DNA from 3 places in the Pantoea folii genome. Region 3 is predicted to be linked to each of the others. Evidence: predicted binding sites of a transcription regulator. Region 3 holds the regulator's gene; each other region holds the start of a gene.
What was found. The regulator PhoB, encoded in region 3, activates phosphate uptake and scavenging genes when phosphate is short. The targets are predictions, from matches to a motif close to CTGTCATAAAACTGNCNNAT.

Region 1: the regulator PhoB is predicted to act here: its motif matches at 3,057-3,076, upstream of pitA (inorganic phosphate transporter PitA).
Region 2: the regulator PhoB is predicted to act here: its motif matches at 2,964-2,983, upstream of pstS (phosphate ABC transporter substrate-binding protein PstS).

What each region holds. Positions count from the first base shown of each region.
Region 1 is NZ_JBWXON010000019.1:93,893-99,433, forward strand. It holds gene rsmJ (16S rRNA (guanine(1516)-N(2))-methyltransferase RsmJ) at 1-109, shown strand, start outside; gene uspA (universal stress protein UspA) at 212-649, opposite strand; gene uspB (universal stress protein UspB) at 1,071-1,406, shown strand; gene pitA (inorganic phosphate transporter PitA) at 1,470-2,969, opposite strand; gene AC1MDE_RS20325 (BaiN/RdsA family NAD(P)/FAD-dependent oxidoreductase) at 3,213-4,397, shown strand; gene AC1MDE_RS20330 (glycosyltransferase family 32 protein) at 4,464-5,456, opposite strand.
Region 2 is NZ_JBWXON010000007.1:191,430-196,970, reverse strand. It holds gene glmU (bifunctional UDP-N-acetylglucosamine diphosphorylase/glucosamine-1-phosphate N-acetyltransferase GlmU) at 1-842, shown strand, start outside; gene glmS (glutamine--fructose-6-phosphate transaminase (isomerizing)) at 1,087-2,916, shown strand; gene pstS (phosphate ABC transporter substrate-binding protein PstS) at 3,094-4,137, shown strand; gene pstC (phosphate ABC transporter permease PstC) at 4,228-5,190, shown strand; gene pstA (phosphate ABC transporter permease PstA) at 5,187-5,541, shown strand, end outside.
Region 3 is NZ_JBWXON010000011.1:69,535-75,075, forward strand. It holds gene AC1MDE_RS14090 (PstS family phosphate ABC transporter substrate-binding protein) at 132-1,052, opposite strand; gene phoR (phosphate regulon sensor histidine kinase PhoR) at 1,145-2,455, opposite strand; gene phoB (phosphate response regulator transcription factor PhoB) at 2,471-3,160, opposite strand; gene sbcD (exonuclease subunit SbcD) at 3,358-4,569, shown strand; gene AC1MDE_RS14110 (AAA family ATPase) at 4,566-5,541, shown strand, end outside.

The DNA of each region.
Region 1 (5,541 bases), on a different contig from region 3:
CATTGTGGTGAAACGCCCGGATTACGCGCCGCCGTTAGCGGGCGTTGCAACCCAATCGGCCGTGGTCACCAAAAGCCATCGCTTTGATATTTATCCGCCATTGGTATGATTCTGCATAATGGCGTTGCGGCGTGATTTATCGCGCGGGCTTTAAAGACGCGCGATGTATTACGCCGCTACCAAAAAAACAGGGCCATTACTGGCCCTGTTTTTATTCGTCTTCTTCGTCACGCAGCGGCACAATCAGCATATCGATATGCACGGTGTTGATCAGCTGGCGCGCTGATGACATCAGCTTGCTCCAGAAATCCTGATGGTGGCCACAGACCACTAAATCCACATCGTATTTCTTAATCGCATCCACCAGCACCTGGCCGAGATCGCCGCTGCCGCTCAGGGTTTCACTGATCGGATAACCGGCGTTGGTAGAAAGTTCTTTCAGCGCGGTGTGCGTCTCTTCAGAAATGCGTTTCTGCATGTCGCCCAGATTGACGTCAATCAGCCCGGTGTAGAGGTCTGAGTAATTCACATCAACGTGGATCAGCGAGATTTTTGCATCATAAGGACGGGCCAGTGAAACGGCTTTATCAACCAGCAACTGGCTTTCCGGGGAAAGGTCTACTGCAATCAGGATGTGTTTATAAGCCATGATAAAACTCCTTCTCAAGATTCTGGGGCTACCTGAATTCCCGCCGCTCGGCGAGCGAAATCCTTTGCGCGAAACAGCGATGAAGCGCCACCAACCACAATTTATGCCCTGCAGGCGTTCTGTTGTTATGACCTGAGTATAGCCAGAGTTGTTAACAAATGCTGCAATCCACGGCTCGCTTGTGAGGAAGATCAAGCGCTATCGCAATTTTCACTCGCGGTGAACGAAAATCATCGCTGGAAAAAAATTGAACAGATCTCCTACACTGAAAATGAGTGCCACTGCCGTCTGGGTAACGCGCTCGGGTTCGCATAACAACAATGCAATTCGATTCATCTGTGGCTGGTTAATTTCCCGTGGGGCGTCTACAGCATTTCCCCGCTGCCTTCGACGTCATTGCGGCTCCAGCTGGGAGGGGAACATGATCAGCACTATCGCGCTTTTTTGGGCTCTGTGTGTGGTTTGTCTGGTGAATATGGCGCGCTACTTCTCTTCTTTGCGCTCGCTATTGGCTGTGCTGCGCGGTTGCGATCCGCTGCTGTATCAATATGTGGATGGGGCAGGTTTCTTCACGTCTCATGGTCAGCCGAGCAAGCAGGTGCGACTGGTGCGTTATATCTGGGATAAACGCTATCGCGATCATCACGACGACGAATTTATTCGCCGCTGCGAGCGCGTACGCAGGCAGTTTGTCCTGACCAGCGGGCTCTGTTTTTTGGTGGTGGTGAGCCTGATTGGTCTGGCGATCTGGCACTAAACAGCGGCAATAAAAAAGGGCGACCAGTGTTGAACCGTCGCCCTCTTGTTTGCTGATAGCAGCTTAGATAATTTTCAGCGCGATCCAGTAGAGCGAACCTGACAGCACAATACACACCGGCAGGGTAAACACCCACGCCATGGCGATATTTTTAATGGTGCGGCTCTGCAAGCCACCGCCATCCACCAGCATGGTACCGGCAACGGACGATGACAGGATATGCGTGGTGGAAACCGGCATACCGGTATAACTGGCAACCCCAATCGACACCGCAGCGGTCACCTGTGCTGACATGCCCTGCGCGTAGGTCATGCCTTTCTTACCGATTTTCTCACCGATGGTGGTTGCCACACGACGCCAGCCAATCATGGTGCCGATGCCCAGCGCTAATGCCACCGCCATGATGATCCAGATTGGTGCGTATTCCACGGTGCCCAGCAGATCGCCCTTCAGCTTATTGAGGAAGCGCTTATCGTCCGGAGTGGTCTCTGGCAGTTTCGCGGCTTTATCGGCCGTGTCCGAGACGCACATCAACAGGCGACGCATCTGGCTGCGCTGATCCACCGTCAGTTGGTCATAGCTGTTCAGATTGGTCAGCAACACTTGTGCACGATTGATAGCCTGCAGCGCACGACTGCTGTCGCAATGGAACTCATGCGGCCCGCCCACAGACTCTTCCGGCGTTGGCACCGCAGGCGGCGCCATCTGGACGATATGGGTGAGTGAATCGCTGTGCTGCTGATAATACTGTTCCAGATGATTGACCGCATCGCGAGTACGGGTGATGTCATAACCTGAGGCATTCATGTTGACCACGAAACCCGCAGGCGCAACACCGATTAGCACTAACATAATCAGGCCAATGCCTTTCTGACCATCGTTCGCACCGTGGGAGTAGCTCACGCCAATCGCCGAAACGATCAAGGCAATACGCGTCCAGAACGGTGGCTTCTTCTTGCCATCGATCTTTTCACGGTCAGCGGGCGTCATGTGGATGCGCGAACGTTTAGGGGTTCCGCTCCAGTAACGACGCAGGATGAAAATCAGCGAGCCCGCAATCACCAGGCCGACAATCGGCGACAGGATCAGTGACAGGAAGATATTAATGACTTTCGGCAGGTTGAGGGCATCAACCACCGAGGTGCCGGTCATCAGCGCATTGGTGAGACCAATACCGATAATGGCGCCAATCAGGGTGTGAGAACTGGACGCAGGCAAACCCAGATACCAGGTACCTAAGTTCCAGATAATCGCCGCCAGCAGCATGGAGAACACCATGGCCAGGCCGTGAGCGGAACCCACATTCAGCAGTAAATCAGTTGGCAGCATATGCACGATGGCATAAGCCACGCTCAAGCCGCCCAGCAAAACGCCTAAGAAGTTGAAAACACCCGCCATCACAACCGCCAATTGCGCCCGCATCGCGCGGGTATAGATGACGGTAGCGACTGCGTTAGCAGTGTCGTGGAAACCGTTGATTGCCTCATAGAACAATACGAACAGCAGAGCGATAACCAAAAACAGGCCGGTACTGAGGTCAAGACCAGCGAACAGATGTAGCATAAACGTTACGCCATTTTTTGGAGGACATGAACGCGGCGCATTATCGGCGACAACCCGCATGATGTGAAAGGAAAATATAGTCCTTTTTTGTCTTAAAATTGCCACAAACCCCATCAGACAAGGTAAAAAGACTGAAAAATAAGCGAGTTACAATATGACACATTTACGGCATTTTTTTGACGCTGGCGCGAAATGCCGCAGATCTCTACAATCACCGCCTTTCAATTATGTGGATTAAGCACTGTGGACAAGTTTGACGTTATCGTAATAGGTGCAGGCGCTGCCGGCATGTTCTGTGCGGCGCAGGCAGGGCAGTTGGGTCGTCGTGTGCTGTTGCTGGATAACGGCAAAAAGGCGGGACGTAAAATCCTGATGTCGGGTGGTGGCCGCTGTAACTTCACCAATATGTACACCGAACCGGCCGCCTATCTCTCGCACAACCCGCATTTCAGTAAGTCGGCATTGGCGCGTTACACCCAGTGGGACTTCATCGATCTGGTGAATCGCCACAAGATTGCGTATCACGAGAAAACCCTCGGCCAGTTGTTCTGCGATGATTCGGCGCAGCAGATCGTGGATTTGCTGTTAAAAGAGTGCGAAGACGGGCAGGTTACTTTGCGCTTGCGCAGTGAAGTGCTGAGCGTGACGCGCGATGAAAACGGCTACAGGCTGCAACTGAATGGCTCCGAGGTGCAGGCTGAGAAATTGGTGATCGCCAGCGGTGGCTTATCGATGCCGGGTCTGGGCGCGACACCATTCGGGTATAAAGTGGCCGAGCAGTTTGGTTTGAAAGTGTTCCCGACGCGCGCAGCCCTGGTGCCGTTTACGCTGCATAAGCCACTGCTTGAGCAGCTGCATACCTTATCGGGTGTGTCATTGCCCACCACCATCACCGCGCAGGATGGCACGCTGTTTAAAGAAGCGATGCTGTTTACTCATCGCGGCTTGTCGGGCCCGGCAGTTCTGCAAATCTCCAGCTATTGGCAGCCGGGTGAGTTTGTCACCATCAACCTGTCGCCGGAAACTTCGCTCGATGATTTCATCAACGTGCAACGCGAGGCGCATCCGAACCTCAGCCTGAAAAACAGTCTGGCGAAAATCCTGCCGAAGCGTCTGGTGGAAGTGTTGCAGGAGCTGAAGCAGATCCCGGATGTGACGCTGAAGCAGCTCAACAGCAAGCAGCAGGCGGAGTTGGTCACCACCTTGCATCAGTGGCGCGTGCAGCCTAATGGCACCGAAGGTTATCGCACTGCCGAAGTGACGATGGGCGGCGTCGATACCACGCAACTCTCCTCCAAAACCATGGAAGCGCGCGATGTGCCCGGTTTGTACTTTATTGGTGAAGTGGTGGATGTCACCGGCTGGCTCGGCGGATACAACTTCCAGTGGGCGTGGAGTTCAGCCTGGGCGTGTGCGCAGGCGCTGTGAGTTATCACGTCGCCATCAAAGGCGACGCCAGTGTACGAGGTTCAGCTTTATGCTGAGGTTGCAGCGCTAATGCCTGGCTCTGCGGAACGGCGTCACTGCAGGTGTCAGGTTTTTCGGCTGGTCGTGCAGCAATACTTGCCCCAGCAGGCTATCGCTGTTGACCACGCCATACTTCATATGCGTCGCGATATATTTGCGGTCAAAGCTGGTGAGCTTATACACCGGTGGCAACACCTCCGGTAAAGCGTCCACCATCAGCATGCGGCTCAGCTTCACCGGACGCCAGCCGCTCAGCGTTTGATACAATAACGCACCGGCTTCCGCTTTGCGTAAGTAGAAGTTGTAGTGATTCTCTTCCCGCAGCGCCTGCTGCTGAGCGATATAAACCACCAGATAATCCGGCGTCTTGATGCCCTGCAGAATTGTGTCGTAGTTCGGCAGCGCCAATAATTGCTGGAAGAAGGCTTCAGAGCCTAACTCCACAATCGGACGGAAGCAGTGCAGCCAGCGGCCGATAAAGGCATTGTTTTTCGGCGCGGCGAGAAACCAGGATTCCATAACCGGATAAGCGCGGTCGCGGGTGGATTCCTCGCGATAAAAAGCCACCAGGTCATAACGCTCATCCGCATTCACCGCTAACAGCTCATCGAGGCTGCGATTGAGGATAATGGTGGCATCCATCCAGATTCCGCCATAACGATGCAGCAGCTCCAGGCGAATCACATCGCTTTTGTGCGAAGCCCGCATCCCCGCGTGGACAAACTTCAGGTCTGGTAAATAGTCATGCAGATTGAGATTGTTGATTACCGTCAACGCATAGCCAGGGTTTTCACGGGCAATCTTATCGACAAAAATCTGGACTTCAGCCGGGAGCTTTTCACTTTCCCAGTACATCCAAACCTGACGCGGAATGGGCGCAGGCGGATTAGCACGACCCTGCAGGTTAATATCCTGTTCGGCTGCGGCGTGATAGGCGGGAAGGCGTTTGCGTGTGGTCAGCTTTTTTTCCGCCAGCAACGCCAGCGAAATCAAATGCATTTTAAGCTTATGGTTGGACATGATCATTCCTGTAACCCTGTCGGCCGCTCTCCCAGCTTCTGCCGCTTTAGGGCGAAAAACTGGCCCTGTGACAGCGGGCACGATG
Region 2 (5,541 bases), on a different contig from region 3:
GCGGCGACCTCAAACGCTGGCTGGCGCAGCTCAACAATAACAATGCTCAAGGCGAGTTTTATATCACCGATATCATCGCCATGGCGCATCACGAAGGTCGCGTGATCAACGCGGTACATCCTGCGCGTATCAGTGAGACCGATGGTGTGAATAACCGCCTGCAACTGGCCACGCTGGAGCGTGCCTATCAGAGCGAGCAGGCAGAACAACTGCTGCTGGCGGGCGTCATGCTGCGCGATCCTGCGCGTTTCGACCTGCGCGGTTCGCTGCAACATGGGCGTGATGTCGAGATCGATACCAACGTTATCATTGAAGGCACCGTGACATTGGGCGACCGCGTCAAAATTGGCGCTGGGTGCATCATCAAAAACAGCGTGATTGGTGATGATTGTGAAATCAGCCCTTATTCAGTCCTCGAAGATGCCACCTTAGCCGCTGCCTGCACCGTTGGCCCGTTCGCGCGTCTGCGTCCTGGCAGCGAGTTGGCGGAAGAGGCACATGTCGGCAATTTCGTTGAGATGAAAAAGGCCATCTTGGGCAAAGGTTCCAAAGCGGGTCATCTTTCGTATCTTGGCGACGCAGAAATTGGCGCGGGCGTAAACATCGGGGCTGGCACCATTACCTGTAACTACGATGGCGCGAATAAATCGAAAACCATTATCGGCGACAACGTGTTTGTCGGCTCCGATACCCAGTTGGTGGCTCCGGTCACCGTCGCGGCTGGCGCGACCATCGCTGCAGGTACCACGGTAATGAACGATGTCACCGCCGCCGATTTGGTCTACAACCGCAAAGAACAGAATCAGAAGTCTGGCTGGCAGCGTCCGGTTAAGAAAAAATAAATTTTAAGGGTCGGCAAAGATCGACCCGTGAAAAAAACTACCCGAAATCATTCGAGTTTCTGAAAGGCGGCAAGCGCGAGTCCTCAGGAGCTGACTGAAGTCAGTGACTGAGGTGAATGCGCGTAGCCAACGCACCTGAAATTTGATGTATGAAGGGTAGATCCCCCACTCTCTACAAGGCTCGGGGAATAATCAGGTCAGAAGACAACGTAATGGCCGAAAGCCATGAAGTCAGGAAACTATTATGTGTGGAATTGTTGGTGCAGTAGCGCAGCGTGACATCGCAGAAATTCTGCTGGAAGGTCTGCGTCGTCTTGAGTATCGCGGTTATGACTCTGCGGGTCTGGCCGTTGTCGATCGCCAGGGACATATGACGCGTCTGCGTCGTCTTGGTAAAGTGGCTAATCTGGCTGAAGCCGCAGAGCAGCAGCCACTGATTGGTGGCACTGGTATTGCTCATACGCGTTGGGCAACCCACGGTGAGCCATCAGAAGCCAATGCGCATCCGCATGTCTCTGAGCACATTATCATTGTGCATAACGGCATCATTGAGAACCATGAGCCATTGCGTGCGCAGATGATCGAACGCGGTTACCAGTTTGCCTCAGAAACGGACACCGAAGTGGTGGCGCATCTGGTGCACTGGGAGCAGAAGCAGGGCGGCACATTGCGTGAAGTGGTACTGCGCGTGATCCCGCAACTGCGCGGAGCTTATGGCATGGTGATCATGGACAGCCGCGATCCATCCGTGCTGGTGGCTGCGCGTTCAGGTAGCCCGCTGGTGATTGGCCGTGGCGTGGGTGAAAACTTCATTGCTTCTGACCAACTGGCGCTGCTGCCGGTGACCCGCCGCTTTATGTACCTGGAAGAGGGTGATATCGCCGAGATTACGCGCCGTGAAGTCACCATCATCGATCGTGATGGCAAGCCAGCCAAACGCGCGGAAATCGAATCCACGGCGCAGTACGATGCTGGTGATAAAGGTGCCTATCGTCACTACATGCAGAAAGAGATCTATGAGCAGCCGAACGCGATTAAAAACACCATCACTGGTCGTTTTAATCATGGGCAGATCGATCTCAGCGAACTGGGTGCCAATGCCGAAGCCTTGCTGAGCAAGGTTGAGCACATCCAGATTATCGCCTGCGGTACCTCGTATAACTCCGGGATGGTGTCGCGCTACTGGTTTGAGTCGCTGGCCAACATTCCTTGCGATGTGGAAATCGCCTCCGAATTCCGCTATCGCAAATCCGCTGTGCGTAAAAACAGTCTGCTGATCACCTTGTCGCAATCGGGTGAAACCGCCGATACGCTGGCCGCGCTTCGCTTGTCTAAAGAGCTGGGTTATCTCGGTTCGCTGGCCATCTGTAACGTTGCCGGCTCTTCGCTGGTGCGTGAATCCGATCTGGCGCTGATGACCAAAGCCGGCACCGAAATTGGTGTGGCCTCAACGAAAGCCTTCACCACGCAGTTGGCGGTGTTGCTGATGCTGGTGGCAAAACTGGGTCGTCTGCATGGCATGAAGCCAGAAACCGAGCACGAAATTGTGCATGCGCTGCAGGCATTGCCAAGCCGCATTGAGCAGATGTTGGCGCAGGATAAAGTGATTGAAAGCCTGGCTGAAGGTTTCTCTGACAAGCATCATGCCTTGTTCCTGGGCCGTGGCGATCAGTATCCGATCGCGATGGAAGGCGCGCTGAAGCTGAAAGAGATCTCCTATATTCACGCAGAAGCCTACGCCGCCGGAGAGCTCAAGCACGGCCCGCTGGCGCTAATTGATGCCGATATGCCGGTGATCGTCGTTGCGCCGAATAACGAGCTACTGGAGAAGCTGAAATCGAATATTGAAGAGGTGCGTGCGCGCGGCGGTTTGCTATATGTATTTGCCGATCAGGATGCGGGTTTCACCGACAGCGAAGGCATGAAAATTATCTCACTGCCACACGTCGAAGAGGTGATAGCACCGATCTTCTATACCGTGCCGTTGCAGCTGCTTTCGTATCATGTTGCGCTGATTAAAGGCACCGACGTTGACCAGCCCCGTAACCTGGCAAAATCGGTTACTGTTGAATAATCTATAAAAAGGGCGGGCCTGCAACGGGTCCGCTTGCTTTTTAAACGGTGTCATATAACTGTCATATTTCGTACATTTCACTGTCATCAAACTGTCCTATTTTCCCTCCAGCAGCAATCACTGACTCCAACTAAAATGGCATTGAGCCTGATTTTTTTTAAATCCCCTGGAGGGAACATGACACTGATGCGTACATCCGTAGCCCGAATCCTCGCCGCCACCTTCGCAGTAAGCGCGGTATCTGCTTTTGCAGCCACCGACCTGACTGGCGCTGGCGGTACATTCCCGGCACCGGTTTATGCCAAGTGGGCAGCAGAATACCAGCAAGCCACCGGTAGCAAAATCAACTATCAGGGTATTGGTTCTTCAGGCGGCGTTAAGCAGATCATCGCTAAAACCGTTGATTTCGGTGCGTCAGATGCGCCGATGGCGGATGCCGATTTGGAAAAAAATGGTCTGTTCCAGTTCCCTACCGTTATCGGTGGCGTGGTTCTGGCCGTTAACATCCCAGGTGTTAAATCAGGTGAACTGACGCTGGACGGAAAAACCGTTGGCGATATCTACCTGGGCAACATCAAAAAGTGGAACGACCCGGCGATCACTAAGCTGAACCCAGGCGTGAAACTGCCAGACACCAACATCAACGTGGTTCGCCGCGCAGATGGTTCAGGTACCTCTTTCGTGTTCACCAGCTACTTGTCTAAAGTCAACGCAGACTGGAACAGCAAAATTGGTAAAGGCAACACCGTTAACTGGCCAACCGGTCTGGGTGGTAAAGGTAACGACGGTGTCGCAGCCTTCGTACAGCGTCTGCCGGGTTCAATCGGCTACGTTGAATATGCGTACGCTAAGCAGAACAACCTGACCTACACCAAACTGGTTGATGCTGACGGTAAATCTGTTGCACCAAGCGAAGCCAGCTTTGCTAACGCTGCCAAAGGCGCAAACTGGAGCGAGTCTTTCGCTCAAGACCTGACCTTCCAGAAAGGCAACGATGCATGGCCGATCACCTCAACCACTTTCATCCTGATCTACAAAGACCAGGCGAATGCTGAGAAAGGTGCTGAAGTGCTGAAGTTCTTCGACTGGGCTTACAAAGGCGGCAGCAAAACTGCAACCTCACTGGATTACGCCGCGCTGCCAGAAAGCGTCGCTAACCAGATTCGTACTGCCTGGAAAGCGAACATCAAAGACAGCTCAGGCAAAGCGATTTACAAGTAAGCGAATGACCCGGTCAGTCTCCCCTGACTGACCAACCCGATGGGCGGCATGGTATGCCGCCCTGAACTTCCTCTGAGAACCGAGAAACTTATGGCTGCCACTAAGCCGACGTTCAAAGCCCCAGGTAAACAAGGTGACATGATTTTCGGCGCGCTGGTGAAACTTTCCGCGCTTATCGTGTTGTTGTTGATGGGTGGCATTATCGTCTCCCTGATTTTCTCCTCCTGGCCAAGCATCCAAAAATTTGGTTTTTCCTTCTTATGGACCAAAACCTGGGATGCGCCAAACGAACAATTTGGTGCGCTGGTACCGATCTACGGCACCCTCGTCACCTCCATCATTGCCTTAATCATCGCTGTGCCGGTGAGCTTTGGCATTGCGCTATTCCTGACGGAACTGGCACCTAACTGGTTGCGTCGCCCGCTGGGTACCGCAATTGAGTTGCTGGCAGCGATCCCGAGTATCGTTTACGGCATGTGGGGCCTGTTTATCTTCGCCCCGCTGTTCGCTGAGTACTTCCAGACACCGGTCGGCAACATCATGTCGAACATTCCCATTGTGGGTGCCCTGTTCTCAGGCCCGGCATTCGGTATCGGTATTCTGGCCGCTGGCGTGATCCTCGCCATCATGATCATTCCGTACATTGCATCGGTCATGCGTGATGTGTTTGAGCAGACGCCAGTGATGATGAAAGAGTCCGCCTACGGTATTGGTTGCACCACGTGGGAAGTGATCTGGCGTATCGTGCTGCCGTTCACCAAAAACGGTGTAATCGGTGGTGTGATGCTGGGCCTGGGTCGTGCACTGGGTGAAACCATGGCGGTGACCTTCATCATCGGTAACACCTACCAGCTCGACAGCGCCTCGCTGTTTATGCCGGGCAACAGTATCACCTCCGCGCTGGCGAACGAATTCGCTGAAGCTGAATCCGGTGTGCATGTGGCGGCATTGATGGAACTGGGTCTGATTCTGTTCGTGATTACCTTTATCGTACTGGCCATCTCCAAACTGATGATCCTGCGCCTGGCGAAGAGTGAAGGAGCCCGTTCATGACCGCTATCGAAATGCATGCTCGTGCTGAGCTGGAAGCCTCGCGCCGTAAAATGCAGGCACGTCGCAGCGCTAAAAATAAAGTGGCACTGACGCTGTCGATGCTGACCATGGCCTTTGGCCTGTTCTGGCTGGTGTGGATTCTGTTCACTACCGTCACCAAAGGCATTGATGGTCTGAGCTGGTCACTGTTCACTGAATCAACCCCGCCACCGAACACCGCAGGCGGTGGTTTAGCCAACGCCCTGGCGGGCAGTGGGTTACTTATTCTGTGGTCAACGGTGATTGGTACACCGCTGGGTATCATGGCTGGTATCTATCTTGCCGAGTATGGTCGTAAGCACTGGCTGGCAG
Region 3 (5,541 bases):
TCACCCGGTTATTTATAGCCATCTGGATGGCTAAATGTCCAGAAAGAGTGACATGCTGAAACAAATTGGGCAATGGAAGAAAATTCAGGTGACGTGAATAAAATTCATGATCGGGTGCTCGTTCTTCCATTTTACTCAATGGCGGCACGTGCCTGAGCCATCTGGCTTTCGGAAAGTGGCAAATACCCGGCTTCAGTTACCCGGCGCTGCCCTTCAGGTGATAACACCTGATGCAGGAACGCATTCACCAGCGGCGGCAGCGGTTTGCCCGGCGCTTTATTGACGTAAATATAGAGCGGACGCGACCACGGATAGCGGCCGCTGCGAATGGTTTCGGCGTCCGGCATCACGCTATCGCCGCTGGCAGTGACGATGGGCACCATCTTCACGCCGCTTAAGTGAAAACCAAAACTGGCATAACCAATGCTGTTGGGTGTTGCCGCGACGGCCTGCACCACCGCCGCCGAGCCGGGAAACTCCGCGACGTCCGAGCGGAAATCCCCTTTACACAGCGCCTGCTGTTTGAAGAAGCCCCAGGTACCTGATGCCGAATTACGGCCAAAACGCTGAATACTGCGTCGCGCCCAATCTCCCTGGTTGAGGCCAAGATCGCCCCAGTGCTGCGGCACCAAGTGCGCACCACACAGACGAGTGACAGAGAAAAGGGCATCGAGTTGCGGTTGATCGATACGCTTTAGCGGGTTGTCCTGATTGACCACCACCACCAGCGCATCCATCGCCACCGGCACCGCCAGCGGGGGATAGCCGTAGCGCGTGGTAAACAGTTGGCGTTCATCAATTTGCATCGGGCGGCTCATCGCCCCGAGCTGGGCAGCGCCTGCCGCCAGCGCGGTGGGTGCGGTTGAGGATCCAGCCGCCTGTACCTGAACGTTAACGCCCGGTGACTGGCGGCTGAAATCCTCGCCCCATAAGGTCATCAGATAGCCGAGGGTGTCGGAACCGACGCTGCTCAAATTGCCGGTGAGCATGGTTTGTTGGCTTTGTGCCAGCGTAGAGCACAGCAGCAACGTGAACAGCAACAGCGATCTCATCAGGTCTTCCGCAAATCAGGTCAGGAACATTGAACTGCACATTCTGTCGCGCCGCGATTCATCACGCAATCAATTGCGCCACTTCATCGTGCTTAACTGACCTTACTGTGCACGCTCTTCGCCACAATCAAGCGTGGCGGCAGCACGAAACTAAAACAGGTTTCCTGATGCGGAATACTGGTGATTTCCAGCCGTGCATTATGGTGGCTCAATGCATGCTTAACGATCGCCAACCCTAAGCCACTGCCCCCGGTGGCGCGCGATCGGGCTTTATCCACCCGATAGAAACGCTCGGTGAGGCGCGGCAAATGCTCCTCGCTGATCCCCGGTCCGTTATCGCACACTTTGAACTCCGCGCCCTCTTTGTTACGCAGCCAGCTAATATCGAGGCGCGTCCCTTCCGGCGTGTGATTCACCGCGTTGTACACCAGATTGGAAATGGCGCTGCGCAGCTGTTCATCATTACCGAAGACTTTGAGGTGCGGATCGGTGCGGAAATGAATGCTGTGTCGGCCCTGGCTGAGCGTTTCCGCCTCGCGCTGCAGCAGTTGCAGCATGCCTGGCACATCCACCGTCTCTTTGAGATCGATAGCCGGTGCGGCCTCGATACGCGACAAAGTCAGCAGCTGTTTCACCAGGCTATCCATGCGACGCGTTTGCTCCTGCATGGTGTGCAACGCCTTGCCGCGCGTGCGCTCGTTCATCGTCGCATCGTCCATCATCTCCAGATAGCCCTGCAGCACCGTTAACGGCGTACGCAGTTCATGACTGACGTTGGCAAAGAAGTTGCGCCGCGCCCCTTCCAGCTGGTGCATTTGGGTGACATCGCGCGCCACCATCAACCACTGCCCTTCGCTATAGGGCATCACACGGAATTCCATATGATGTTGATTGTTCAGCACCAGCGTCAGCGGCTTGTCAAAATCGCGTTGGCGAATATAGCGGGAAAACTCAGGATAGCGCAGCAAGTTGAGGATGTTCTGGCCATTATCTTCCGGCCAGCGCAGCCCGAGATGCTGTTGTGCCAGCCCGTTGCACCAGAAAATGGTGCCCTCTTCGGTGGTCAGGATCACTGCATCCGGCAGGGATTCCGCGCCGCTACGAAAGCGCTTAATCAGGTTACCCAGCTCGCGACGACGACGACGGTTACGCAGTTGCATCTGGTAGAGGCCGTAGAACAAGGGTTCCCAGCTACCGCGTCCGGCGGGCGGCGTCATGGAACGATCGACCCACAGCCAGTGCGACAGACGCATCAGATATCTAAAGTGCCAAAACATCACACCCGACACCGCGATCAGCAGTAGCCAGGGCAGATAACCGAACAACAGACCAAGCACCAGCGCGGGCAAACAGACCAGCGCCAGCTCAGTCAATAGTCTCTTCCAGGAGAGTCGTTCCAGCACGGTAAAAGACTCCGTTTAGTAGCGGGCAGAGAAACGATACCCTGTTCCGCGTACGGTTTGAACCATGCGATCGTGGCCAGATACTTCCAGTGCTTTACGTAAACGACGGATATGCACATCAACGGTACGATCTTCCACGTAGACGTTGGTGCCCCATACATGGTTCAGCAGCTGTTCGCGGCTGTAAACACGCTCCGGGTGCGTCATAAAGAAGTGCAGCAATTTATATTCGGTCGGTCCCATTTCCAGCGGGGTACTTTCCGACATCACGCGATGTGAGGACGGATCGAGGCTCAGGCCCTGCATCTCAATCACCTCTTCCACCGCCATCGGTGAAATACGGCGCATCACCGCTTTAATACGTGCCATCAGCTCTTTCGGTGAGAAAGGCTTGGTGATGTAGTCATCCGCGCCCACTTCCAGACCGCGCACGCGATCTTCTTCTTCACCGCGCGCCGTCAGCATCATCACCGGGATGTCGCGCGTCATGGCTTCACGTTTCAAATGTTTAATAAACTGAATACCGCTGCCGCCAGGCAACATCCAATCCAGCAGAATTAAATCAGGCCAGGGTTCGATTAGCTTACCAATCGCGCTGTCATAGTCTTCTGCCTCAATAGGCTGGTAATCATTCTGTTCCAGCACGAAACATAACATTTCACGGATGGGAGCTTCGTCTTCCACAACCAAAATGCGCTTAGCCATTATAACTCCTGCTTTTGTGACAATAGGTCACTGGGATTTGCGGCGCCATTATGCGTCAGTTTTATGACACTTTTATGAAAAACCCTCCCTATGATAGATAGTGATAAAACAGAAATGTGACAACGATTATCGCTTTTTTTTCTTTGCGATCTGAAGAGGTTATAATTCGCCTTCGCTTAACGAAGCAGGGAGTATTCATGCGCATCATTCACACCGCGGATTGGCATCTCGGTCAGTTCTTTTACAGCAAAAGCCGGGCGGCCGAGCATCAGGCCTTCCTGGACTGGCTGCTGGCACAGATTACCCAGCATCAGGTGGATGCTTTAATCATCGCGGGAGACCTGTTTGATACCGGTTCGCCACCGAGCTATGCGCGTGAAATGTTTAACCGCTTCGTGGTGGCGCTACAGCCGACGCACTGTGAACTGATTGTGCTGGCGGGCAACCATGATTCCGTCGCGACCCTGAATGAATCACGCGAGTTACTCGCCTGTTTAAATACGCGAGTGATCACCAGCGCCACACCAGAGGGCGAACAGCAGGTGCTGACGCTGCATCAACGCGATGGCACGCCGGGCGCACTGCTGTGCGCGATTCCCTATTTACGTTCGCGCGATATTTTGCGCAGCCAGGCGGGGCAATCCGGGCGCGAGAAGCAGATCTCACTGCTGGAAGCGATTGAGCAGCATTATCAGCAGTGTTATGCCGCAGCGCTGGCCGAGCGGGCAAATCGCGCACTTCCCATCATTGCCACCGGTCATCTCACCACCGTTGGCGTGACGAAAAGCGACTCGGTGCGCGATATCTATATCGGCACGCTGGATGCCTTCCCGGCGCAGGCGTTTCCCGCCGCGGATTACATTGCCCTTGGCCATATTCACCGTGCGCAGCGCATTGCCGATAGCGATCATATTCGCTACAGCGGCTCACCGATTCCGCTCAGTTTTGACGAACTGGGCCGCGAAAAGAGCGTGTTCCTGCTGGAGTTCAGCGCTCAGCTGGATAGCGTCACTCCCCTCCCGATCCCGCAGTTCCAGCCGATGCAGATGTTAAAAGGCTCAATGGCGGAGATCGAACAACAGTTGGGCGAGTTTAGCGAGGGAGATCGCGAGCAGCCCGTCTGGCTCGATATTGAAATCACCACGCAAGAATATCTCAGCGATTTGCAGCGCCGCGTTGAGCAACTGACCGAAGCCCTGCCGGTGGAAGTGCTGCTGGTGCGCCGCAGCCGTGAACAGCGTCAGCGCAGCCTGGCGCGCATGGATAATGAAACGCTAAGCGAATTGAAAGTCGAAGAGGTGTTCGCCCGCCGTCTGGCGCAGGAAGAGCAGTTGGATGCCGAACAAGCCGAACAGCTCACGCAACTGTTCCGCACCACCCTCGCCGCGCTGGAGAACCCGTCCGCATGAAAATCCTGACGTTACGTTTTAAAAACCTCAATGCGCTGCGCGGTGAATGGTTTATCGATTTCCGCCGTGAACCCTTTGCCAGCAACGGATTGTTTGCCATTACCGGCGCGACCGGCGCGGGGAAAACCACCTTGCTGGATGCCATTTGCCTGGCGCTTTATCACCAGACGCCGCGCCTTGGCGTGCTGTCACAGACACAAAACGAACTGATCACCCGCGACACCGCCGAATGTCTGGCAGAAGTGGAATTTGAGATCAAAGGCGAAGCCTGGCGCGCCTTCTGGAGCCAGAACCGCGCACGCGGCCAGGCGGATGGCAAATTGCAGGCACCGCGTGTCGAGCTGGCGCGCGTGGCGGATAACCAGATTGTGGCCGATAAGGTGGGTGACAAACTCAAGCTCATCGAAACCCTTTCTGGCCTCGATTTTGACCGTTTCACCCGTTCAATGATGCTGTCGCAAGGCCAGTTCGCTGCCTTCCTCAACGCCAAGCCGGGCGAACGCGCCGAACTGCTGGAAGAACTCACCGGCACCGAAATTTACGGCCAAATCTCGATGCAGATTTACGAGCGCTGGCGCACCGCACGCAGCGATCTGGAGACACTGCGCGCCCGCGCTGGCGGCATGATGCTGCTGGATGAGACGCGTCGCACAGAGCTGATGCAGCAGGTTGAAGCCTTAACGGCGCAGGAAAAAACGCTGAGCGAGCAGCTTGAGCAAGTGCAACAGCAACAACAGTGGCTGACGCACTCGCAACAGCTGGCGCAGGAGCAGCAGCAAGCCGCACAGGCGTACCAGGATGCCGAACAGGCATGGCAGCAGGCGGAGAGCGATCGCCAACGCCTGGCGCGCGCGGAACCGGCTGAAAAGCTGCGAGAAAAACTTCAGCAGCGTGAGCAGTTGCAACAAGATTACCAGCTCGCAACCCAGCAGGCGCAGCAGCTCCACACGCAGCAGCAAAATGCACAAACCG